3 regions of the Carnobacterium sp. 1290_CSPC genome follow, and region 2 is predicted to be linked to each of the others. Evidence: predicted binding sites of a transcription regulator. Region 2 holds the regulator's gene; each other region holds the start of a gene.
What was found. The regulator HrcA, encoded in region 2, represses chaperone genes, less so after heat shock. The targets are predictions, from matches to a motif close to TTAGCACTCNNNNNNNNNGAGTGCTAA.

Region 1: the regulator HrcA is predicted to act here: its motif matches at 4,606-4,632, upstream of AC973_RS07095 (co-chaperone GroES).
Region 3: the regulator HrcA is predicted to act here: its motif matches at 4,562-4,588, upstream of AC973_RS02100 (ATP-dependent Clp protease ATP-binding subunit).

What each region holds. Positions count from the first base shown of each region.
Region 1 is NZ_JVVG01000076.1:60,582-69,218, reverse strand. It holds gene AC973_RS07120 (cupin domain-containing protein) at 1-333, shown strand, start outside; gene AC973_RS07115 (HpcH/HpaI aldolase family protein) at 396-1,208, shown strand; gene AC973_RS07110 (ABC-F family ATP-binding cassette domain-containing protein) at 1,283-3,241, opposite strand; gene AC973_RS07105 (redox-sensing transcriptional repressor Rex) at 3,438-4,061, shown strand; gene AC973_RS07095 (co-chaperone GroES) at 4,701-4,970, shown strand; gene groL (chaperonin GroEL) at 5,031-6,653, shown strand; gene AC973_RS07085 (amidase) at 6,904-8,406, shown strand; gene argH (argininosuccinate lyase) at 8,612-8,637, shown strand, end outside.
Region 2 is NZ_JVVG01000048.1:79,953-88,589, reverse strand. It holds gene ribF (riboflavin biosynthesis protein RibF) at 1-596, shown strand, start outside; gene AC973_RS03620 (M20 metallopeptidase family protein) at 813-2,000, shown strand; gene hrcA (heat-inducible transcriptional repressor HrcA) at 2,249-3,301, shown strand; gene grpE (nucleotide exchange factor GrpE) at 3,314-3,865, shown strand; gene dnaK (molecular chaperone DnaK) at 3,944-5,770, shown strand; gene dnaJ (molecular chaperone DnaJ) at 5,861-7,039, shown strand; gene lepA (translation elongation factor 4) at 7,745-8,637, shown strand, end outside.
Region 3 is NZ_JVVG01000024.1:125,752-134,388, forward strand. It holds gene AC973_RS02075 (Mur ligase family protein) at 1-354, opposite strand, end outside; gene AC973_RS02080 (YkuJ family protein) at 483-710, opposite strand; gene AC973_RS02085 (glycosyltransferase) at 847-2,103, opposite strand; gene ptsP (phosphoenolpyruvate--protein phosphotransferase) at 2,315-4,048, opposite strand; gene AC973_RS02095 (phosphocarrier protein HPr) at 4,050-4,316, opposite strand; gene AC973_RS02100 (ATP-dependent Clp protease ATP-binding subunit) at 4,638-6,872, shown strand; gene AC973_RS02105 (YeiH family protein) at 6,943-7,959, opposite strand; gene AC973_RS02110 (LysR family transcriptional regulator) at 8,069-8,637, shown strand, end outside.

The DNA.
Region 1 (8,637 bases), on a different contig from region 2:
GTGTTCGCCATGTCAGGTGACGGCGTCAATGTAACAGTTAACCGAGTAGAGAATGGCAACGACTTACGTCCACATACGCATGATGACCACCAACAAATCGCCTGGATATTACAAGGTGAATGTGACTATTACGTTGACGGTGAGCCGTTCCGCATGAAGGCAGGCTCATGGGTAGTCGTGCCGAAGGGCGTTGAACATTATATTCATGTGTACGATTCGCCAGAAACAGTGGTGAATGTGGATATTTTCGCCCCAGCGCGTGAAGACTACAACGAAGCTTACAGCCAATTCTTGAAAGAACAAGGCTACCAAGGCTTTAACATTATTGACTAATTAGAAATAGAGACATTAGGACTGATTTGAATAGGACTAAAGACGGGAAAAGGATGATATAAATGGAAATGCGCAACCTTGTAAAAGAAAAAATTGCTGAAAAAGGCTATGCTATCGGTGCTTTTGTGGCATCAAGCTCTTCGTTAAATACGGAAATTTTAGGGGTCAATGGCTTCGACTTTGCTATGATTGACTTCGAACATGCTCAAACAAGCTTAGAAACAGCCTTAGACATGTTGCGTGCAGCCGAATTATACGGTACTGCCCCATATGCCCGTGTTTACAATCCTGAAGACGGTCCAATGATGGGTCGAATGTTGGATATCGGTTTGCATGGATTGATGATTCCAATGGTCAATACCAAAGCACAAGCGGAATTCGTGATTCAAAATACTAAAATGCCACCTATTGGTATCCGCGGTAAAGGGATTGGGCGTGGGCCACTTTGGGGTGCCTATGAAAACTATAATAAGGGTGAAGTAGACGAAAAATCCATGGTCATTGTGCAATGTGAGACCCCAGAAGCGGTTGACAACGTTGAAGAAATCGTGAGTGTTGAAGGAATTGACTGTGTGTACATCGGTCGTCTTGACCTAGCGCATGCCATGGGTGTTGAAGACCCATCAACAAGTCCAGAACTTGAAGCCAATATTCAAAAAGTCCTTAAAGCATGTAAAGAAGCGGGTAAAATTCCAGGCATCTTTACAGCTAATGCACAAGATGCAATCAACCGAATTGAACAAGGATTCCAATTCGTCACGGTATTGAACGACTTGGCCTTCTTTCGTCAAGCAACCAAAACAAGAATTGATGACGTTCGAAAAGGGGTAGAAGGAGATAAATACCAAGTAGATGATGCGGTATTTTTGAAATAACAACTATTTGGTATAGTTGATAAAAAAACAAGGTAAGCCATATTTTCTTTAAAGGGCTTACCTTGTTTTTGCTTTTATAAGTTTTCTAATTTCGTTGCAGCTTCTTCCCAAGCGGTCATCACTTGGTCTAAGGCTTTTTCTGCTTCTTGAAGGGATTGATTTAATTCGTTTAATTTCTCAAAATCATCAAGAAATTCAGGTTTTGTCATATCCAATTGGATTTCTTCAATTTTTCCTTCTAAATCAGCCATTGCCTCTTCATGTTGGGTAATTTCACGCTGTAATTTTCGTTGTTCTCTTTGTTTCTCTTTAGATAGTTGAAAAGCCTGTTTCGTCTCGGAGGTGGGTTGAGTAGTTGTTTTTTCTACCTTTTCATCGTTGCTTTCAGCTGCTAGTAAAGCAAGACGTTCTTCTTCTGACGCTTTTTTAGCCACATAATAATCATAGTCACCAAGATAAAGCGTGGAACCATCAGGATTAATTTCTAAAACAGAGGTAGCAATCCGGTTGATGAAGTACCTATCATGGCTGACAAATAATAGGGTACCATCATATTCGATCAAGGCATTCTCTAATACTTCTTTAGAATCAATATCCAAATGGTTGGTTGGTTCATCGAGAATCAGGAAATTATCATGTTCCAAAGCGAGTTTCGCCAATTCAAGTCGGGCTTTTTCCCCACCAGAAAGTGTTGCTACAGACTTGGTCACATCATTTCCAGTAAATAAGAAGGAGCCAAGAATAGTGCGAACATCTCGTTCCATCATGGATGGATGTTCGTCCCATAACTCGTGAAGTACATCTTTTTTTGAATTTAAATTGCCTAATTCTTGGTCATAGTACCCAATTTGTAAGTGAGCGCCATATTCGATAGTGCCGCGTATAGCTGGAATTTGTTTAATAATTGTTTTGAGTAAGGTTGATTTACCTACACCATTTGGTCCAACAATTGCAATTGCTTCCTGTTTGCGTAGCTGGAATGAGATAGGTTCAGCCAAAACTTTATCTGGACTATACCCGACGGCTAATTTATTGGTTTGTAAAACATCATTCCCAGAACTTTCAGCAACGGAGAACTGAATGCGTGCGGTTTTTTCATCGTTTAATGGCTTTTCAATTTTGGTCATTTTCTCTAATTGCTTACGACGTGACTGTGCCATTTTTGTCGTTGAGGCGCGCACAATATTACGTGCTACATAGTCTTCTAATTTGGCGATCTCTTCTTGCTGCTTTTCGTAAGCTTTCATTTGCATGGTGAGACGCTGTGCCCGTTCTTTCAAGTAGAATGAATAATTCCCTTTATAATAATGGATACCTTGGTGCGCCATTTCATAAGTCTCATTGGTAACGGCATCTAAAAAATACCGGTCATGGGATACGATTAATAAGGCACCAGGATACTTTGGTAGATAGTTTTCAAGCCAAGTCAAAGTCTCGATATCTAGGTGGTTAGTTGGCTCATCTAGAATGAGTAAATCTTTCTTCTCGAGTAGGATTTTCGCTAAAGCAAGACGCGTTCGTTGACCTCCAGAAAGTGTTGAAATCTTACGGCTATAGTCTTCGTCAAAAAATTGGAAACCGTGTAATACCATGCGGATTTCAGATTCGTATCCGTACGCATTAAAGCGAATCAAGTCTTCTTGAAGTTTGTCATAGCGATTGAGCGCAACTTCATATGCCTCTGTATCTTGCATAAGTTCTTCATCTGCTAAGGCAAGCGCAGCGGTTTCTGATTCCTTTATTAATTTGATTACAGGTTCAAATACGGAAACCATTTCTTCATAAATTGTTCGATCACCAGAGACGGCTGTGTGTTGGTCCATATAGGCGATGGTTGTTCCTTTAGTTAAGGAAACTTGACCGTCATCAGGTGCTTGAATGTTGGCCAACATTTTTAATAATGTTGACTTACCGGCACCATTACGGCCAACTAGCGCGATGCGACTGTTGTGTTGGATTGTCAGTTGTACGTTTTCAAAAATAACTTCTACGCCATAGCGTCTAGCTAGATTTGAACCTTGTAATATGATCATAGTAGGCATGATCCTTTCATTAGATAGTCTTATTATTTTACCACAAAAAAATTTGAGTAATCACTGGAAACATTTTATAAAAAATTGCATTATTTAACATATACTAAAAATCACGAATGAAACACCCTTGTGTTATTTTCACAAACTTGTTATACTGTTTAAGAAATTATTTTCTAAACTAGAAAGAGGACTGAACATGCGTAAAATACCCAAAGCAACCGCCAAAAGATTACCGCTCTACCACCGTTACCTACGTGTATTTAAAAATATGGGGAAAACACGTGTTTCTTCTACAGAATTAAGTGAAGCAGTGAAAGTTGAAAGTGCAACGATTAGACGTGACTTTTCATACTTTGGTGCCTTAGGTAAACGAGGGTATGGCTATGATATTGATGCTTTATTAGACTTCTTTGGTAAGACACTAAGCCAAGATCGTTTAACAACAGTTGCATTAGTTGGTGTAGGTAATCTTGGTAATGCCTTATTGAACTATAACTTTAAAAAGTCAAACAACATACGAATTGGTGCTGCTTTTGATATCAATCAGGATATCATTGGTACGGTCCACAATGGTGTGCCTGTTTATGATATGAAGGATTTGACGCAACAATTAAAATTAATGGATATAGAAGTGGTCATCCTCTCGGTACCTGAAGCAGTTGCTCAAGATATGATACCATCGTTAGAACAAGCAGGTATCAAAGGCATCTTGAACTTTACGCCAGTGAGATTAGATGTACCGGATAGTATCCGGGTGCAAGATGTAGACTTCACGAACGAACTGCAAACCTTAATCTACTTCATCTCAACAAATTCATAATATATGTGCTAGCTATATGCTAGCAAGCGAATAAGCCGAGATCTTTAGTCTCGGCCTTTTTTTACCTTAATTGCAGGGGAAGTTTGTTGAATTTCACATATGAAATCTTAAATTGTTTGCAATTTTTACTAAATTACAATAAATAAAAAGATTATGATTTCGAATTAAATTGGCGTAGTACGTTTAGCGTCTTTAACAAGTCAACTATTTCATACGCTGCAACAGCTAGTGCTAAGTATACTGTCCAATTCCATCCAGAACCTTCCACACTGCCGATGGCGAAGGTAACGGCTAGGAAAATAAATACTAGTTTGAATAGTAATAAAAATATTACTGGTCCTTTTAACATAAAAAAACTGACATTCCTCTCTTATATAACATATTTTGACTTTTATCAAAATTTACCACATTCTTCAACTACTAAAAATAACTTAAATTCCGCATAAAATCAAGGTTTTCGACTTATAAAGAAAAATAGGTCAAAAAAAGTCAATCTTTCTCTTGCAATTCATATTTGATTGTTTTAAGATAAGAAATGTAGAGGTTAGCAGTCAAACATAGAGAGTGCTAATCTCTAAAATAACCAAGTAATTTAGCTTGGGTTTGACAGATATTTTATATAAATGGAGGGACATGTAAATGATTAAACCATTAAACGGACGCGCAGTTGTGAGAGTTGAAGAGGCTAAAGAGCAAACAGTTTCAGGTATCGTATTACCGTCAGCTGCCAAAGAGAAACAACAAGTAGGTGTTGTTGAAGCAGTTGCTGAGAATACGGAAGATTTCACATCACAATTGAAAGAAGGCGACCGCGTTCTATTTGAAAAATATGCAGGTTCAACATTTGAATATGATGGTCAAGAATTATTAATTATTAAAGAAAGCGATATTATCGCAATTGTAGATTAGTCAATTTATCAATATTTACAGATTAATAACAGTATGAAATTTTATGAGGTGAATGAATAAATGGCAAAAGATATTAAATTTTCAGAAGATGCACGTCAATCAATGGTTCGTGGGATTGATATATTAGCTGATACGGTGAAAGTAACTTTAGGACCAAAAGGTCGTAATGTTGTTTTAGACCAAAGTTATGGTTCGCCGCTAATCACTAACGATGGTGTAACCATCGCTAAAGAAATTGAATTAGAAGATAAATTTGAAGATATGGGTGCAAAACTAGTTGCTGAAGTAGCTTCAAAAACAAATGATATCGCTGGTGACGGTACAACAACTGCCACTGTTCTAACTCAAGCAATTGTAACTGAAGGTATGAAAAACGTTACTGCTGGTGCTAACCCAGTGGGTGTTCGTCGCGGGATTGACAAAGCAATTCGCGTAGCTTCAGATCGTTTATCTGAAATTTCAGTTCCTGTAGATTCTAAAGGCGCAATCGCTAACGTTGCGTCAATTTCATCAGGCGACAGCGAAGTTGGTGACTTAATTGCAGAAGCAATGGAAAAAGTTGGCCAAGATGGCGTCATCACTATTGAAGAATCTCAATCAATTGATACCTCTCTAGATGTTGTTGAAGGTATGCAATTTGACCGTGGTTACCTATCTCAATATATGGTAACTGACAATGACAAGATGGAAGCCGTTTTAGAAAATCCTTATATTTTATTAACAGATAAAAAGATTTCTAATATCCAAGACATCTTGCCAGTTCTAGAACAAGTTGTTCAAGAAGGTCGTGCATTATTATTAGTAGCTGATGATATTGATGGTGAAGCATTACCTACATTAGTGTTGAATAAAATCCGTGGTACTTTCAACGTCGTTGGGGTAAAAGCGCCAGCCTTTGGTGACCGTCGTAAAGCAATGTTAGAAGATTTATCTATCCTAACAGGTGGTCAAGTAATTACTGAAGATTTAGGACTTGAATTAAAAGATACGACAATTGATCAATTAGGTTCTGCTAACCGCGTTGTAATCACAAAAGATGAAACAACTATTGTTGAGGGTGCGGGCGATAAAGAGCAATTAGCACAACGTGTTGCCCAAATCCGTAGTCAAATTGAAGAAACAACTTCTGAATATGACCGTGAGAAATTATTAGAACGCTTAGCTAAATTAGCTGGTGGTGTTGCTGTTGTTAAAGTTGGTGCAGCTACTGAATCAGAATTAAAAGAACGTAAATTACGTATCGAAGATGCTTTAAACGCAACACGTGCGGCTGTTGACCAAGGTATCGTAGCTGGTGGTGGTACTGCCTTTATCAATGCTAAAAAAGCAGTTGCTGAATTAGCTGAAACATTAGCTGGTGATGAACAAACTGGTGCACAAATCGTCTTACGTGCTTTAGAAGCTCCAGTACGTCAAATCGCTGAGAACGCTGGTTTAGAAGGTTCTGTAATTGTTGAGAAATTGAAAGAACAAGCAGAAGGTGTCGGATTTAATGCTGCAACTTCTGAATGGGTAAACATGATTGAAGAAGGTATTGTTGATCCAACTAAAGTATCTCGCTCAGCATTGCAAAATGCAGGTTCAGTAGCTGGATTAATCTTATCTACTGAAGCAGCTGTTGCAAGCCAACCGCAACCTGAACCACAAATGCCAGCAATGGATCCAAGTGCAGGTATGTATTAATAAAAAAAGTTAAGTAGGTCTTTTATAAAGAAAACGACCAAAAAATCACGTGGGGATAAAAGTCAGTTATTGGCCGAACCCATTATGATAACGATTGATAGGAGGTGTGAAATCAAGTTCACATCTCCTATTTTTTTATAAACTTTGTTAATATGGGTAAACTCTTTCTATCATAAAGGCGTTTTCACTATAATGGGGTTATGAGTTGAAAAGGTAAGAGAGTAAGTAGCTGATTGAAGGGAGATTTACCATGTTGTTTACAGAAGATGCAGGTTATTATGCACAGCAAGTCAAGGAGCGGAAGGTTACGGTCTTGGCGTTAGTGGACCAAGCCTTGGCGAATATTGAAGCGTTGAATCCTAGATTGAATGCCATTGTATGTGTGCAAGCAAGCACTGCACGAGCTCAAGCGAAAGAATACGATGGTTATTTAGATCAGTTAACGGAGGAGGAAATAGATAGCTTGCCTGATTTCTTCGGTGTCCCAACCCTGCTGAAAGATTTAGGGCAACATCAAGCAGGGCATCTTACAGCAAGTGGATCCAATTTAACGAAAGATACGACTATGCAGGTAACCGAGTATTTTGTTGAAAATATCGTTAGTGCTGGTTTTGTGATTATTGGTCGCACCAATGTACCAGAATTTGGTTTTAAAGGAATCAGTGATTCAAAAGCTTTTGGCCAAGTAAATAATCCAACTGATTTAAACCGCAATCCGGGTGGTTCTAGTGGTGGTGCGGCTGCTGCTTTAAAAGCAGGTATTGTGCCATTAGCCTTTGGATCAGATGGTGGTGGCTCTATTCGTATTCCGGCATCTTTTTCAGGCTTAATCGGGTTAAAGCCATCTAGAGGGCGAGTAACTGTTGGACCTGGATCATATCGCGGTTGGCAAGGGGCATCTATCAATTTTGCTTTAACGAAAAGTGTGGATGATACCTGGACTTTATTACGAAATCTTCAAGTAGAGCAGTTAGAGGCACCATTCATTATGCCTATAATAAATGAAACTAGCTTAAAACCTTTAAATAAACCTTTAAAGATTGGCTACCTGGACCAATTAAACCAAGCTTGGCCAATAAATGAGGATGCTAAAGAAGCCTTAAACCAAACGATACAAGTACTTAGAAAGCTAGGACATGAAGTTTTCAAAGTAACGGAACCTTTTGACAGAGCTGAAACCATGCGTAATTACTTTGTGATGAATAGTGTTGAAACAGCGGCTATGATGAAGGATATTGAACAAGCAAGCGGTCACCCAGTAACCTTTTCGGATGTTGAACCGTTAACCTGGGCCATCTACCGGGCGGGCTTAAAAGTACCGTCTTATCGCTATAGCCAATTACTAACCGAATGGGACAAGTGGACGGCTCAGTCTGAAGCAATGTTTGAAGAAGAAGTTGATTTGTTATTAACGCCAACAACTAATGGTCCAGCACCTATCCATGGCCAATTTGACCCAGATAATCTAAATGAAATAATCGAAAAGGAGAAACACTTTGATGATTATGAAATGGCCGACCAGCAAGGCATTATCTGGGAACATTTCGCCAAGAGTGTTGTCCATATGCCTTATACATCTTTAATTAACATGTTAGGTCAACCAGCTATTTCCTTACCCTTATATAAAAATAAGGATCATTTGCCGGTTGGTATACAATTTATTGCGCAAAAAGGAAATGATTATTTACTATTACAATTAGCCAAACAATTTGAAGACCAACAATTATTAGATACAGCTATTGTCAATTTGTAAAAACCTATCAGCCATTTAAATGCTATTCACGTAGAGCTAGTTACTATTTATCTAGCTCTTTTTATTTTTATTTTTGTTAGCTTGGCTACCTTTATTTTTGAAAATAAAAAAACACTTGTCATTTTCTCATTATTTGTTAATATTCTCATTAACGAAGACAAGAAACGGGCAGGAGATTGCCCAGAAATCAAAGGAGTGTATCGCTATGGCCATTTGGTCTAATAAATTTCA
Region 2 (8,637 bases):
GCTTGCATGCCAAATCGGTTGTAGCGGGCTTTGACTATACCTACGGCAAAAAGGACATCGCCAACATGCGGACCTTAGCTAGCCATGCAGCTGGTCGGTTTAACATTATTGAAGTGAATAAATTATCGGAAGATACCAGCAAGGTGGGGTCAACTGAAATTCGCCATGACTTGAATACTGGTCAAATTGACAAAGCTAACCAACAATTGGGCTATATCTATTCAATTGACGGGATCGTTGTTCATGGAGAGAAACGCGGCCGTGAGCTAGGGTATCCAACAGCTAATTTAATGGTTGCAGCAGAATCATTGATTCCAGTTGAGGGTGTCTACGTGGTTGAGATGTTGTTGAATGGGCAATTCTACCCAGGTGTTGCTTCAATTGGGACTAATATTACCTTCGGGGAAAACCGCAAGCGTACAGTAGAAATCCATCTTTTAGATTTTAAAGGGGAAATCTACGGTGAATACGTAACGGTTTATTGGCATAAATACTTGAGACCTGAACTTAAATTTGATGGCATTGAAGGGTTGATTAAACAAATGGATCAAGATGTGGTTGATGCTGAAAGTTATTTAGAAAGTTTGCATAAATAGTATTTTTGTAAAATACGTGAAATATGACTTTGAAATGAGCGCTAGGGACTTGTCTGTGGCGTTTTTTTTGACAAAAAGCGTGCAAGTATAATCAAGAAAATGGGGAACGTTGATATAAAAGGTTTTTAGTTGAGCGTTTTTATAGATTCGATTAGACAATTTTTAGAATAGTAGTAGAATGGAATAGGAAATAAAAACTATTGGAGGAATGTCAAAATGGCATATTTGGATCGTGCTAAAGAAATTTTTGATGATGCAGTAAAGGTTCGTCGTCATTTACACGAAAACCCTGAAGTTGGTTTTGAATTACCAAAAACAACTAAACTTGTGAAATCAAAACTTGATGAGTTTGGAATTGCATACGAAAACGTAGGTGATACATACGGAATTACAGGTACATTGGGTGATTCTGCTAAGGGTAAAACTTTATTGTTACGTGCAGACATGGATGCATTAGCAATTACCGAAAAATCTCAATCAGCATGTACATCTAAAAATGAAAATGGACACTTATGTGGTCATGACATGCACACCACTATTTTACTAATGGTTTTAAAAATGTTGAAAGAAAACGAAAACCAATTAGAAGGTCAAATCAAATTCTTATTCCAACCAGCAGAAGAAACTTTAAACGGTGGACGTGTCATGGTTGAAGAAGGTATTTTAGAAAACCCCGCACCAGATGCTGGTATGGCTTTACATATGTGGCCAAATGGAGACAAAGTGGACGTTGAGATCCACCAAAAAGAAGCTTTAGCATCTGCTTTAAACTTCCGTATCACTATTAAAGGTGTGGGTGCTCATGGTGCAATGCCAAACAACGGTATCGACCCAGTATTTGTGGCTAGCCAAATTATTAATGGGGCGAACGGTATTTTAGCTCGTGAATTACCATCTAACAAAGGTGCTTCTTTATCTATGGGTTACATTAATGCGCCAGGTGGTGCTATCAACGTGATCCCTGATACAGTTGTCTTAGAAGGTACTTCTCGTTCATTATTCCCAGAATCAGCAGACCACGTTTCAAAACGTTTACCAGAAATTGTTGAACATATTGGTAAAGCATTCCGTGCTGAAACTGAATATGAGGTAATGGCTGACTGTCCGTCATTAACCAACTCTAAAGAAATGTCTGAACAAGTGATGGCCTCTGCTAAAGAAGCTTTAGCGGATAAATATGACGTGGTGAACGTACCACCATACTTAGCTTCAGAAGACTATGCACACATTGCTAGCAAATTGCCAGAATCAACATACTTCTTCATTGGTTGTCCATTACCAGATGACAATGGTGAAGTATACCCTGTTCACCACCCATTAGTACAATTCAACGAAGAAGCATTAATTGTTGGATCTGCTACCTTAGCAACATCAGCGACTAACTGGTTACGTGACAACAAATAAGCGTATCGATAAAATATACAAGTCGAAAGGGCAACGGACTATTACAAATAGTTTGTTGTCCTTTTCTCTATTGTAAAAGGGATTGAAATGGCTTTTCCTGCAAGCGTCAAAAGCCCAAATTTTAAAGGAAGGTTTAAATGTCAAAAAAAGTCAAAAAAAGTTTGACTATTATTGACAAAAGAAATGATAGGTGCTATATTATAAACATGTTAGCAGTCAGAGTTGTTAAGTGCTAATGAGGTGATAAGATGTTAACAAAACGACAAAGTTTAATTTTACAGGCGGTAATTGACCATTATTCAAAATACCAATTACCAGTCGGTTCGAAAACTTTATCTCAACATCAAGAAATAAACGCAAGTTCAGCTACAATACGTAATGAATTAGCCAGACTTGAAGATTTATCATTGATTTCTAAAACCCATTCATCATCTGGACGAGTGCCAGCTGAGGCGGGTTATCGTTACTATATTAATCACATCATGCCATATTATGGTGGATTGATTGATTTAGAGCTTGAGGAAGAGGAAGATGCTTTACTTAGAGAGATATTCCACGATCCTTATAACGATTTGAGTCAAGTGATTCGAAAAACGGCTGCGACTTTAGCCTCGCTTTCAGAAAGCGTCGTTATTTCGATGGGGCCAGATATTGCAAGGCAACGATTGGCCAATTTTCAAGTATTGTCTTTAACCGCTGACCAAGCAATGGTCATATTGGTGACAGATAAAGGTGTCATTCGCAATCAAATTGTGACATTCAATGAGGTGGTTACACCGCGATTGATTGAGGGTATTGCAGAGATTATGAATCAAGAACTTGTGGGCCTTGAGCTTGCAACGGTGATTGAAAGGCTGCAAACACACTATTTAAAAGATATTGAGCAAATGAATCGGTCCGATGAAGATAGTAGTCATTTGATACACCGGTTTATGAATCAATTCAATAGTGATGGCATGAGGGTAAATGGTCAAAATTATTTATTTTCTTCATTAGCTGATTCAGCTAATGGGACTAGTATTGCACAATTAAGTCAATTACTAGAAGACCGATCAGTGATTGCTTCACTGATTAATATCACAGACCAAGGTATCCAAGTGAGAGTGGGTAAAGAACTTAAAGATCCGACACTGGAGAATATGAGTTTAATGTCTACTAGCATGGGTACTGTAAAATCAGGTAAGTTAATTACTTTTGCGGTACTTGGTCAGGAAAGTATGTCCTACATTCGTATGGCGCAGCTTTTCCAAAGTATTTCAAAAGAAATGGCTAGATACCTGGACAATTATTATAAATCTTAGGAGGTCTATCAATTGACAAAAATGGACGACAATCAACAAGATTTAAATGTTGATGAAGAAATCAATGAAACTGACGTTCAAGACGAGCAAGTTGAAATAGTAAATGAAGAAGATAGCGAATTAGCTTCTCTTCAAGCTGAATTAGCGGCTAAAGATGACCAAATTATGCGTCTATCTGCTGAAATTCAAAACATGCATCGTCGTAACCAATCTGAACGTGAATCTGCTTCAAAGTATCGGTCACAGAATTTAGCTAAGGGTATTTTACCAGCTATCGATAACTTGGAACGCGCTTTAGAATTAGCTAAAGATGATGAGTCATCTCAGCAATTAGTGAAGGGTATCGAAATGGTACATGCAAGCTTATTACAAGCTCTAGCAGAGGAAGGCGTTGAAGTGATTGACCCTAAAGGTGAACTCTTCGATCCAAACTTCCACCAATCTGTAAGTGCGGTGCCGGCTGAAGATGGCCAGCAAGCTGAAGAAGTGGTGGCTGTTTTCCAAAAAGGGTATGTATTAAAAGATCGTGTACTAAGACCTGCAATGGTTTCTATTGCACAATAATTCATTTAACATAGATTTTAACCACAGATAAATTCATTTAAATTGATAGATTAATTAAAAAAGGAGACGTGTTTTATTATGGCAAAAATTATCGGAATTGACTTAGGTACTACTAACTCTGCAGTCGCTGTATTAGAAGGTGGCGAACCTAAAATTATCGCTAACCCAGAAGGTAACCGTACAACACCTTCAGTTGTTTCATTCAAAAATGGCGAGCGCCAAGTTGGTGAAGTAGCAAAACGTTCAATGGTAACAAACCCTAACGCGATTGCTTCAATCAAACGTCACATGGGTGAAGACAACTACACTGTAGAAATTGAAGATAAAAAATATACGCCACAAGAAGTTTCAGCAATGATCTTACAATACTTAAAAGGTTACGCTGAAGACTACTTAGGAGAAAAAGTAACAAACGCAGTAATTACTGTTCCTGCTTACTTCAACGATGCACAACGTCAAGCAACTAAAGATGCTGGTAAAATCGCTGGTTTAGAAGTTGACCGTATCGTTAACGAACCAACAGCAGCCGCATTAGCTTACGGTTTAGACAAAGTTGACGCAGACGAAAAAGTCTTAGTATTTGACCTTGGTGGTGGTACTTTCGACGTTTCTATCCTTGAATTAGGTGACGGTGTCTTTGAAGTATTATCTACTTCTGGTGACAACAACTTAGGTGGGGACGACTTTGATAACGCCATCGTAAACCACTTAATCGCTGAATTTAAATCAGAAAACGGTATTGACCTTTCTTCTGACAAAATGGCTATGCAACGTCTAAAAGATGCTGCTGAAAAAGCGAAAAAAGACTTATCTGGTGTAACGTCAACACAAATTTCATTACCATTCATTACGGCGGGTGCTGAAGGTCCACTTCACTTGGAAGTTACTTTATCTCGCGCGAAATTTGACGAATTAACTTACGACTTAGTACAACGTACAAAACAACCAGTTAAAAACGCCTTATCTGATGCAGGTTTATCTAAATCAGATATTGACCAAGTTATCTTAGTTGGTGGTTCTACTCGTATCCCGGCTGTTATCGACATGGTTAAAGCTGAAACTGGTAAAGAGCCTAACCGTTCAGTTAACCCTGATGAAGTAGTAGCTATGGGTGCTGCAATCCAAGGTGGGGTTATCTCAGGTGACGTTACAGACGTCGTATTACTTGATGTAACACCATTATCATTAGGTATCGAAACAATGGGTGGCGTGTTCACTAAATTAATCGACCGTAACACAACAATCCCAACATCTAAATCACAAGTATTCTCAACAGCTGCTGATAACCAACCTGCTGTAGATGTACACGTATTACAAGGTGAACGTCCAATGGCTGCAGATAACAAGACATTAGGTCGTTTCCAATTAACAGATATTCCTGCAGCACCACGTGGTGTACCTCAAATCGAAGTAACATTTGATATCGACAAAAACGGTATCGTAAATGTTAAAGCGACTGACAAAGGTACTGGTAAAGAGCAACAAATTACCATCCAATCTAACTCAGGTTTATCAGACGACGAAATCGATCGTATGATGAAAGATGCTGAAGCGAATGCTGAAGAAGATAAAAAACGTAAAGAAGCAGCAGATCTTAAAAACGAAGTTGACCAATTAATCTTCCAAGTTGAAAAAACAACTGGTGAGTTAGAAGGTAAAGTTGATCAAGCTGAACTTGACGAAGCTAACGCGCTTAAAGATGAATTGAAAGCAGCGCAAGAAGCTGACGATGTTGAAGCAATGACAGCTAAAAAAGATGAATTAAATGAAAAAATTCAAGCTTTAACTGTTAAATTGTACGAACAAGCAGCGCAAGAAGCTGAAGGTCAAGAAGGCGCAGACGACTCTTCAGACAATGATGGCGATGTAGACGCTGACTTCGAGGAAGTTAACGACGATAAATAATCCATAAGTTTCAAACCCTGTCTTCTATGAGGGCGGGGTTTCTTATGTTATGATGGACTGCATAACGCATGATTCAAGGGGGAGTACAGTGTGGCTGAAAAAAGAGACTACTATGAAGTCCTTGGCGTGTCAAAGACCGCAAGTAAGGATGAAATAAAGAAAGCCTATCGAAAATTATCAAAAAAATATCATCCAGATATCAACAAAGAAGCGGATGCGGAAGACAAATTTAAAGAAATTTCTGATGCATACGAAGTCTTAAGTGATGAGCAAAAACGTGCAGCCTATGACCAATACGGTCACGCAGCTACTGACGGTGGCTTCGGTGGAGGCGGCGGATTTGGTGGTGGTAGTTACCAATCTTACGGCGGCTCTGGCTTTGAAGACATCTTTGAGCAATTCTTTGGTGGCGGAGGCGGTGGCTTCAGCGGTTTCGGTGGTGGCTTCGGTGGAGGCGGCCGTACGGCTAACCCTAACGCACCGCAACAAGGTGATGACTTACAATACAACATGGACCTAGAATTTGAAGAAGCTATTTTCGGAACTGAAGAAACTATTTCTTACCGTCGTGAAGTAGACTGTACAGTATGTGAAGGATCTGGTGCTGAACCAGGTACAGCGGTCCATACCTGTCCAACATGTTCTGGTTCCGGTGTTGAAAAAGTTTACCAACAAACACCATTAGGTCGTGTGGTTTCTCAATCTGTATGTCATGAATGTTCAGGTAAAGGGAAAGTATTCGACCAAGCTTGCCACCACTGCCACGGTGCTGGACGTGAAACTGAAACACATAAAGTGAAAGTAAGCGTACCAGCCGGTGTTGAAGATGGCCAAAGCATGCGTCTTAACGGCCAAGGGAATGCTGGTAAAAATAATGGACCAGCAGGAAGCTTGTATGTCGTTTTCCGTGTGAAACCTTCTGAAATCTTCGAACGTGAAGGGGCAGAAATCCGCTATGTCTTACCAATTAACTTCGCCCAAGCGGCTTTAGGTGCTGAAATTGAAGTCCCAACTGTTCACGGTAAAGTATCGATGAAAGTGCCAGCTGGTACACAAACAGGTACGAAATTCCGTCTACGCGGAAAGGGTGCACCTAAATTAAATGGTAATTCAAACGGTGACCAAACAGTGGTTGTTAAGGTGGTTACACCTAAGAATCTGAATGAAGAACAAAAAGCTTCATTGAGAGCCTTCGCTAAAGCTTCAAATGACGAAGTGAGTGAAGAAGATAGAGGATTCTTTGATAAATTGAAAGACGCATTTTCTTAATAAATGAAAAATAGTAGCACTAGTCGACATGACTGGTGCTACTATTTTTGCGTTATTCGGTTAGGAGGGCTTAATTTTGAGGCTTAAAACAAGAAAGAGAACCCCATATTGCCTAGTTCATAGCAGATGTCGCCGCTAATCGCGATTGTTTTCTTGACTACTTTCAATTGGTCATCGAAATTTCATCAACATAATTTAAGAAGGTATAGTAGTGTTTCTGGGTTGTTTTATAAGAAGAAAAAGCCGCCTTAGAACTTGCGATATATTTTGTAACGATAAAATTACTCAACACTCCTCGACAATATCAAATTTATCTGTCGCATCAACAGGTGTAGTTAAGACATACTATCGCAAATATGTCTGTATGAAAGTATTTACTCTATCTTGGTGTTTGCGGACACTTTTTGGTTCCAATCCCTTCACTTTTTCTAGATATTCGCCAAAGGCATCAAGAACCATTGCATTAGTGTCTTCCAATTCCATGGATTTGAATTCAGTCACTATATTAATTGATACGGAATCTTTATTGAGGCTAGGATGCCATACTTTTGAACTGATTTTAATTTGAAAAATAGCTGACACATTCAATTTAGCATTTGCCTATTACTACAGATGGACTTGTTGATCTTAAAGTGGGCAAAATGTTGTGGTGGTAGGGTAATTTTGCTATAATGATAATTGCTGAACATAAGAGGGGGATGGAAAATGAATATCCAAGAAATGAAAGACAGACAAGAAAAAATCAGAAATTTTTCCATCATCGCGCACATTGATCATGGTAAATCTACTTTAGCGGACCGCATCCTACAAAATACAGGGACGGTTTCTGATCGCGAGATGCATGACCAAATGTTAGATTCTATGGATCTTGAACAAGAACGTGGTATCACGATTAAGTTGAATGCCATCGAGTTAGAATATAAAGCGAACGATGGGGAAACTTATATTTTCCATTTAATTGATACACCAGGACACGTAGACTTTTCATACGAAGTTTCACGTTCTTTGGCAGCCTGTGAAGGGGCCGTATTAGTTGTGGATGCAGCACAAGGGATCGAAGCCCAAACACTTGCTAACGTATACCTAGCTGTTGAAAATGATTTAGAAATTGTACCAGTAATCAATAAGATTGACTTACCAGCAGCTGATCCAGAAAAAGTGAAACAAGAAATCGAAGACGTGATTGGTTTAGACGCTTCCGATGCTGTATTGGCTTCAGCTAAAGCTAACATCGGTATCGATGAGTTATTAGAACAAATCGTTGAGAAAGTACCTGCACCAACTGGTGAAATTGAGGCACCTGTTCAAGCTTTGATTTTTGACTCTGTATACGATGCCTACCGTGGGGTTGTTTTGAGTGTCCGGGTGGAAAATGGTGTTATCCGTAATGGTGACCGAATTCAAATCATGTCAAATGGGAAAACGTTTGATGTCACTGAAGTTGGGATCTTGTCACCAAAACCAATTCCGCGTGACTACTTGATGGCCGGGGATGTAGGTTATATCACAGCATCTATTAAGACTATCCAAGATACACGAGTTGGGGATACGGTCACTTTAGCGACAAATCCTGCAACCGAACCATTAGCTGAATATAA
Region 3 (8,637 bases), on a different contig from region 2:
GGTACCTGTAATCCCTGAAATGGCCACGTCTTGCCAAGGTGATTGGTAGAAGAAGTTGGCGAGCTGAGCCATCGCTAGGCGGATATCTTCAACGATAATGCCTGGGATGTCTGCTGCGTAATCTTGTTCTGATAGGTAGGCCACTGCCCCGCGGTCAACGGCATCTTTTAGGTATGATGCCTTAAAGTTTAGCCCCTTACAAACGAATAAGGTGTTGGCTGTCACCGCACGCGAGTCGAAGGTGATGCGATCAATTACGACCTCGTCTGCAGTATTTTCTTGTGTAATGGTTGTTGCGCTGCCACTGTCCTTAAAAAAAGCTATAGCACGCGATAATTTCATTGAATCTGACATGTTAAACTCCCTCTACTCCATATAAATAAAAAAAGGATCGTGATGCCACGACCCTCTATACGACACAGAATGTCTGCCATATTGGTAGTTCTAGTAGGTCACCCTACAATTTCAACTGCATTGGTTAATTATTGAATTAACTCGTAGATTTCCATTGCGACTAAATCAATGTCATCAAATTGGAAAGTTTCGTTGATTGTTAAGTCCTCTAATTCAAAACTTTCAGACTCTTTGTTAAAGCGTACAATACACTTCTCAACGCCCTCTTTTTCAAAACGACGTACTTCGATTTCTGAGTCATCAGAAAGCATCGCTTTTAATCGGGTAATAATTGCTTCTAATCGAGATGATTGCATAATAATCTCCTTTCGCCTTCTTATCTTTGTCATTTTAACACTCTTTGGGTGAATAAAAAACCTTTAAGTGCATAAGAAATGAATTAATTTCAGCAAAGCCTTTTCATTGAAAAATGACGGCCCGTATTAAGGCTGACTATTCATCTTTTCTGCGAATATAGAAAGACGGAAAGTACTTGCTGGTCCACTTCAAGGGCTTATGCAATTCTGCAAAAGAAGAAGATAGGTAAACACTTCGGCCAATTAGATTTCTCGGTTTCTCTGACTGCAATTCAATCATGTACTGATAAATATGGTACAAGTCTTCATAGAAAGCGTCCGCCGACACATGGTAAATCAATGGCGCTAGCCCTTCTGTTAATGTAGATTGCGTAGCTGCAATAGCCTTCACAGATTGCGGAAAGTCTGTCACTTCGGTTAATAAATGACCGAACGTTGCAATATCTTCAAGGGCCGCTAGATAAGGCGTCTTCATGGCAATCACCGGTAAATGGTTGGTGATGGCTTCAATAAAGGTTAAGCCTTGCGTTTCTGAAGTTGATAAATTCACATAAACATCCGCCGCTTGGTACAAGACGTTGACTTGGTCATGAGCCACAAAGCCTGGGAAAACGACTTTATCCGTCAAGTTCAGTTCGGCTGTTAACGCTTTTAACTCTTTTAATTGTGGCCCGTCTCCAGCAAGTAATAACTTTGCATTCGGAATATCCGCTAGCACCTGAGGGAACTGCTCGATAATCGCGATTAAGTTTTTTTCTTCAGCAATACGGTTAATCGATAATAGTAAATACTCATCTTGTGCAATACCCCAGCTTTGTCTAAAGTTTTTTAAGACATCTTGGTCAATTTTCTTAGGTAACTTTACCCCGGTTGCCAAGACATGAATAGGTTTTTGAATTTGATAGTCTCGTAAAACATCTTTCATCTGACCGCTAGGTGAAATGACCAAATCAGCTTGATCACAGAAAAGTTTAGACAAATGAACGACCGTTTTTCGAGAAATTAATTTGCCGTTCAAAATATAATGGAGGTATTTCTCATACCAAGTGTGGTAAGTGTGCACTAGTGGAATCCTCATATAGCGCGCTACGCTTACCCCCATCAACCCCATAGAAAACTCCGTTTGGGAATGGACGATATCAATTTCTAACTCTTTACATTTACGGTAAATCGATGCAAAAGAAGGAATCGCCACTCGTCTATCCTTGAAGAACAGAAAAGGAACTGATTCATAGCGAAAGACATGGTCTTCAATTTCTGCCTTTGGATCAGATGTCGTAAAGATATAGACTTGATGTCCGTTATCCTCAAACGTTTCTTTTAATGTTTGAATTGATGTAGCGACCCCACTTACTTGTGGAAAGTAGGTATCGGTAAAGATCGCGATATTCATCTAAACACTCCTTAGATGCCCTTTTTGTTTTAATCCTGTCATATATCCTATCATAACAGAAAAATTGTAATTAAAAAATCACCTGAAGGCAACTTAATTGTAAAGAATACGATAAGGAATCTGTTTGCTTTGGTTTGTTACTAAGACGATGAGAAAACCCCACCAAAATCCATGATCTCAGTGAGGTTTTCAGTATGTTTATTTGAAATGATTATAAGTCAGCTAATTCAGGAACTGCTGCTTTAATTAAAGCTTCAGCTTCGTCTGAAGAAGTTGCTTCCGTAACCACTTTGTTGGCTAATTCAGCCATTTCGTTTGAATCTAATTTAGAAATTAATGATCTGATTTTCAGTACAGAAGACGCAGACATAGAGAATTCATCTAAGCCCATACCTACTAATAATGGGGCAGCCATTGGTTCACCGGCCACTTCACCACACATACCAGTCCATTTACCTTCTTTATGACTAGCATCGATAACGTTTTTAATTAATCGTAATACAGATGGGTTAAATGGTTGGTACAGGTATGAAACGTGTTCGTTCATACGGTCAGCCGCCATTGTATATTGGATTAAGTCGTTAGTACCGATAGAGAAGAAGTCAACTTCTTTAGCGAATTGATCAGCAATCACAGCGGCTGCTGGGATTTCGATCATGATACCCACTTGGATGTCATCCGCAACTTCAACACCTTCTGATTCTAATTTAGCTTTTTCTTCCTCGTAAATTGCTTTCGCAGCGCGGAATTCAGGTAAATTAGAAATCATCGGGAACATGATGCGTAATGAACCGTATACAGACGCACGTAATAAAGCACGTAATTGTACACGTAATAATTCAGGTTGGTTTAATCCGATACGGATTGCACGATAACCTAAGAATGGGTTCATTTCTTCTGGTAATTGTAAGTAAGGTAAGTGTTTGTCCCCACCGATGTCCATTGTACGAACAACGACTGGATGACCATTCATACCTTCTAAAACAACTTTGTAAGATTCGAATTGCTCATCTTCAGTTGGCATTTCATCTGAATCCATGTATAAGAATTCAGTACGGTATAAACCAATTGCTTCAGCACCGTTTGAATGTACACCTTCTAAATCTTTTGGCGTACCGATGTTGGCAGCGATTTCGAATTTCTTGCCGTCTTTAGTCAAAGTCTCAGCGTCTTTAAGTTTTTCCCACTCAGCTTTACGAGCTAAGAAGTCAGCAGCAATTTTTTCGTACTCTGCGATTGTTGCGTCGTCAGGATTTACAATAACATCACCGTTTAAACCATCAACAATGACAGTGTCACCGTCATTAATTTCTTTAGAAACATTACCAGTCCCTACAACCGCTGCAATTTCCAATGAACGAGACATAATCGCTGAATGTGACGTACGTCCACCGATATCAGTCGCAAAACCTTTAACAAATTGGCGGTTCAATTGTGCAGTATCACTTGGCGTTAAGTCATAAGCCACAACAACCACTTCTTCATCAATTGTTGAAAGGTCAGGGATTTTAACACCTAATAAATGTGCTACTAAACGATCAGTAACATCTTTGATGTCAGCTGCACGTTCTTGCATATAAGGGTTGTCTTCCATACCTTTGAAGATTTCGATGTAGAAGTCAGCTGTTTGACGAACAGCAGATTCTGCATTCAATGTTTCATCATCAATTTTTTGGGTGTAAGCTTGCTGCAATTCCGGATCTTCAAGGACCATTAAATGCGCGTCAAAGACTTGCGCTTCCTCTTCTGACAATGATTTAGCTGCAACCGCTTTAATTTTTTCGATTTCTACTTTTGAGTCGGCTATAGCTTTTGCTAAGCGTTCTTTTTCTTGTTGTGAATCATTAGATTTTGAAATTTCAAAACTTAAATCAGGTTCTTCAACTAAGAACGCTTTAGCGATGGCAATGCCATCGCTAGCCGCGATTCCTGTTAATTTTGTCATATTATTCTGATAACCCTTCATTTTTCATAGTGTCAGCAATTGTTTGGATTGCTTCTTCTTCGTCATCACCTTCAGCAGTGATTACAACGTCAGAACCTTGACCTACACCTAAAGACATTACGCCCATGATAGATTTCAAGTTTACAGATTTACCTTTGTATTCTAAGTTAATATCTGAGTTAAACTTGCTTGCAGATTGCACCAATAAAGTTGCAGGACGTGCGTGGATACCAGTTTCAGCTGTAATGTTAAATTCTTGTTTTTTCATAATCAAAAATCTCCTTTAAAATGTTTTATTCATACCTTTATAAATAGGCAAGAGTTATTATAGCTTATCTATTTGCAAAGTAAAACGTCACAAACTAGACTATACCACAATTAGAAAACTCTTTCACTTATAATTTACCAAAAAAATAGCGTTTCCACAAGGTTTTTCACTTGGATAGCACATGAATTATTTTGGTTGAGACCTTTTAGTTGAAAGTCAAAATTGGTCAGAGTATAATAGAGTTATTAGCAGTTATATTGAAATGCTGCGAATTAAAAATTGCAAGCAACCCCCTTAGCATTAAATAAAGGAAGTGTTTATATGTTATGTCAAAACTGTGGCGAACGCGACGCCGTCATTCATGTATACGCAAATGTGAATGGCCGACGTGAAGCAGTGAACCTCTGCCAAACATGCTACTCACAGCTATCTCAAGGTAAACAAGCCAACAATTTAAATAACAACAACAGTAACGGTAACAACCCCTTTGGTGGCTATAGCTTTGATGACTTATTACGTCAAATGCAACAACAAGGCTTTTCTACTAATTCGCAAAATAAAGCGCAAGCTCAAGCTGGCCAAGGTGGCAACAATGACCATTCTATCTTAGGCAATTACGGGACCAACTTGACTGACCAAGCTAAAGCTGGTTTAATCGACCCAATTATCGGTCGTGACGATGAAATTATCCGAGTGATTGAAATCCTGAACCGTCGGACAAAAAACAATCCTGTTCTAATTGGTGAACCAGGTGTTGGTAAAACAGCGGTTGTCGAAGGACTCGCTCAAAAAATTGTTGAGCACGCTGTACCGGAAAAATTGCGCAACAAAGAAGTCATCCAATTAGATGTTGCTTCGCTTGTTCAAGGGACTGGTATCCGCGGTCAATTCGAAGAAAAAATGCAACAATTAATGAATGAAGTCCGTGAAAATAAAAATATCATTCTATTTATAGATGAAATTCATGAAATTGTCGGCGCTGGTTCAACCGAAGGCGGCTCACTAGATGCTGGTAATATTCTAAAACCAGCCCTAGCCCGTGGAGAACTCCAATTAGTGGGTGCTACTACTTTAAATGAATTTAGAAAAATCGAAAAAGATGGCGCCCTAGCCCGTCGTCTACAACAAGTCATGGTAGCTGAACCTTCTGTAGAGGAAACCCTTGAAATTATTAAAGGTATTCAAGAAAAATACGAAGGTTTCCATAACGTGAAATATAGTGATGAAGCGATTGAAGCGACTGTCCGTTTATCTGACCGGTATATAACTGACCGCCAATTACCAGATAAAGCCATCGATTTATTAGATGAATCTGGTTCTAAAATGAACTTAACTATTCCATTCTTAGACCGTGAATCCTTGAAAAATCAAATTGATGAATTAACCAAACTAAAAGAAATGGCCACAGAAGCAGAAGATTACGAGAAAGCAGCCTACTACCGTGACCAATTAAATAAATACCAAGGCATGTATGATAGCAACCAAAATGTGACTGAAAAGACCCCAACGGTTACTGCTAGCGACATCCAAGCGATTATCGAAACCAAAACCGGTATTCCTGTTTCAGACTTGCAAGAATCTGAGCAAAACCAATTAATCAACCTAGACGAAAACTTGAAACAACACGTCATTGGTCAAGACGATGCTGTAGAACACATTGCTAAAGCCATCCGCCGTAATCGCGTTGGTTTGAGCCGTCAAGACCGTCCGATCGGATCTTTCATGTTCGTCGGGCCAACTGGTGTTGGTAAGACTGAATTAGCTCGTCAATTGGCCATCCAATTATTTGGTCGCAAAGAAGCCTTAGTCCGTTTTGATATGTCCGAATACATGGAAAAGCATGCCGTGTCTAAACTGATCGGTTCACCTCCAGGATACGTGGGCTACGATGAAGCTGGCCAATTAACTGAACAAGTACGACGTCAGCCATATTCAATCATCCTATTAGATGAAATTGAAAAAGCCCATCCAGATGTCTTAAATATCTTCCTACAAATTATGGAAGACGGTCGTTTAACAGATGCCCAAGGACGGACTGTATCCTTTAAAGATACCCTAATCATCATGACATCAAATGCCGGTTCAGATGGCGTGGAAGCAAGTGTTGGTTTCGGGGCAAGCAAACAAGGTAAACAACAAAGTATCATGAACAAGATCGGTGACTACTTTAAACCTGAATTCTTGAACCGTTTCGATGCGATTATCGAATTCCAACCGCTAACTAAAGCAGAATTGATTGTGATTGTTGACCTACTATTAGACAACATGAACAACTTATTAGCCAACCAAGACATCCATGTAAATGTTGATGACAAGGTCAAAGAACGGTTAGTTGAACTTGGCTATGATGCAAAACTTGGTGCTCGCCCATTAAGACGTGTCATCCAAAGTCAAATCGAAGACCAAGTTGCTGATACCTATCTAAAAAACAGTGATATTCACGAAATTAATTTCACAACAAATACTGACGACGAAATTGTAGTAAGTGTCAGTGAAAATGAAAATGAAAATAAAAATTCATCAAACTTAGAATCAGACGATAGTACAACTAAATAAACAAAAAAAGGAATTGTGGCTTCATTGCTACAATTCTTTTTTTTTATAAACAATACTTATTCTTTTATCGTTAGAAATGCTTTGTTAGAAATAGAACAACAATGGCAACAACGACAACAAGTGAATCAACTATAAAACCTAGAATCATCGGCTTAGGACCAATTTTTTTAATATCTTTAAAGCTAGTCGTTAATCCAATTGCAGATAAGGCCATGATCATGCTGAATTTTGATGCACTAGAAATAGATGGCGCAATCGCATTCGGTATAATGCCAATGCTTCGCAAAGCCACAACGACTAGAAATAAAATGATGAAATACGGGAATATTTTTCGTAAATCGACAGGTGTATGGGATTCTGTTCCCTGTGCCTTATTTTCTAGCCGTTCATTAATAACAGAGAAAATTAGCACATATGGGATGATGAATAGCGTACGTGTTAGTTTTACAATAACCGCTACGTTCCCACCAAGTTGTGAGAAAGCATAACCAGCAGCTACTACAGAAGAGGTATCATTCACCGCAGTACCAATCCAATGACCATACCCTGTATCAGACATCCCCAGCGCAATCCCTATCCATGGAAAAATAATTACTGTAATAATATCAAAGATAAAGGTAGCAGAAATTGCATAAGTAATATCTTCATGTTTCGCCTTTATAACAGGTCCAACCGCTGCAACCGCTGATCCTCCGCAGATTGCTGTACTCACTGCTAATAAGTTTGTTAGCTTCCAATTTATCCCAAAAAACTTACCAATCAAGTTACCTACACCAAAGGCTGTTAACATTGTAAATATCATTAAAAAAAGTGCACATTTTCCAACATCCCACACTTCAGCAAAGTTCAGATTCACGCCCATCAAAATAATTCCTAATCGTAAGATTTTCTTTGATGAAAAAGTAACCCCTGAATATAGCTGTTGATGTTTCATGAAGAAAGGATTTAATGCCATCCCAACTAGCAGAGCCATCACAGTCGCACCAATGATATCACCTGGTAATAAGCTACTCAGCACTATGGCTATCACTGCAACTAAGGCACTAAGTGATAAGCCTGGTATTAAATTTTTTCCTTTTTCTATCATAATTCTCCTCCAAATCATTATTCATATCTTGAATATAGCATACGGTTTCCATAAAATATAATTATCATATTTTATATTTACATAAATAATTATTATAAGGATGGTGGATATGCTAGATAATCGTTTACAAACTTTTTTAACCCTTTGTGAGCAAGGGAGTTTTACTAAAACGGCTGAAATCTTAAACATGACTCAACCTGCTGTTTCTCAGCATATACAATATTTAGAACACTACTATCAAATCATTTTAATAGCTGAAAAAGGCAAAAACTTCTCGCTTACTGAAGAAGGTAAAGCTCTTCAACAATATATCAAGTTATTAAAAGCAAATGCTGAACGTATATTGCCACTGCTCCACCGTGTAAAAGATAAGGTTTATCCTCTACACTTTGGTGCAACCCTAACCATTGGTGAATATACTATGCCGCCCATTCTACATCAGATATTTGAAGAAAAACCTGCTACAAATATTTCAATGTTTGTTGAAAACACCCATATTCTACAAGAGATGCTTTGGGACGGTAAGATTGACTTCGCTCTATTAGAAGGCCATTTCAACCAGCAGGAATTTGAACATAAGTTGATTTCAAATGAAGAGTTTATCGCTATCTGTTCGCCTGAAAATATCCTAGCAAAAAAAGCCATTCTTTTAGAAGATTTGCTTGATCAGCAACTTAT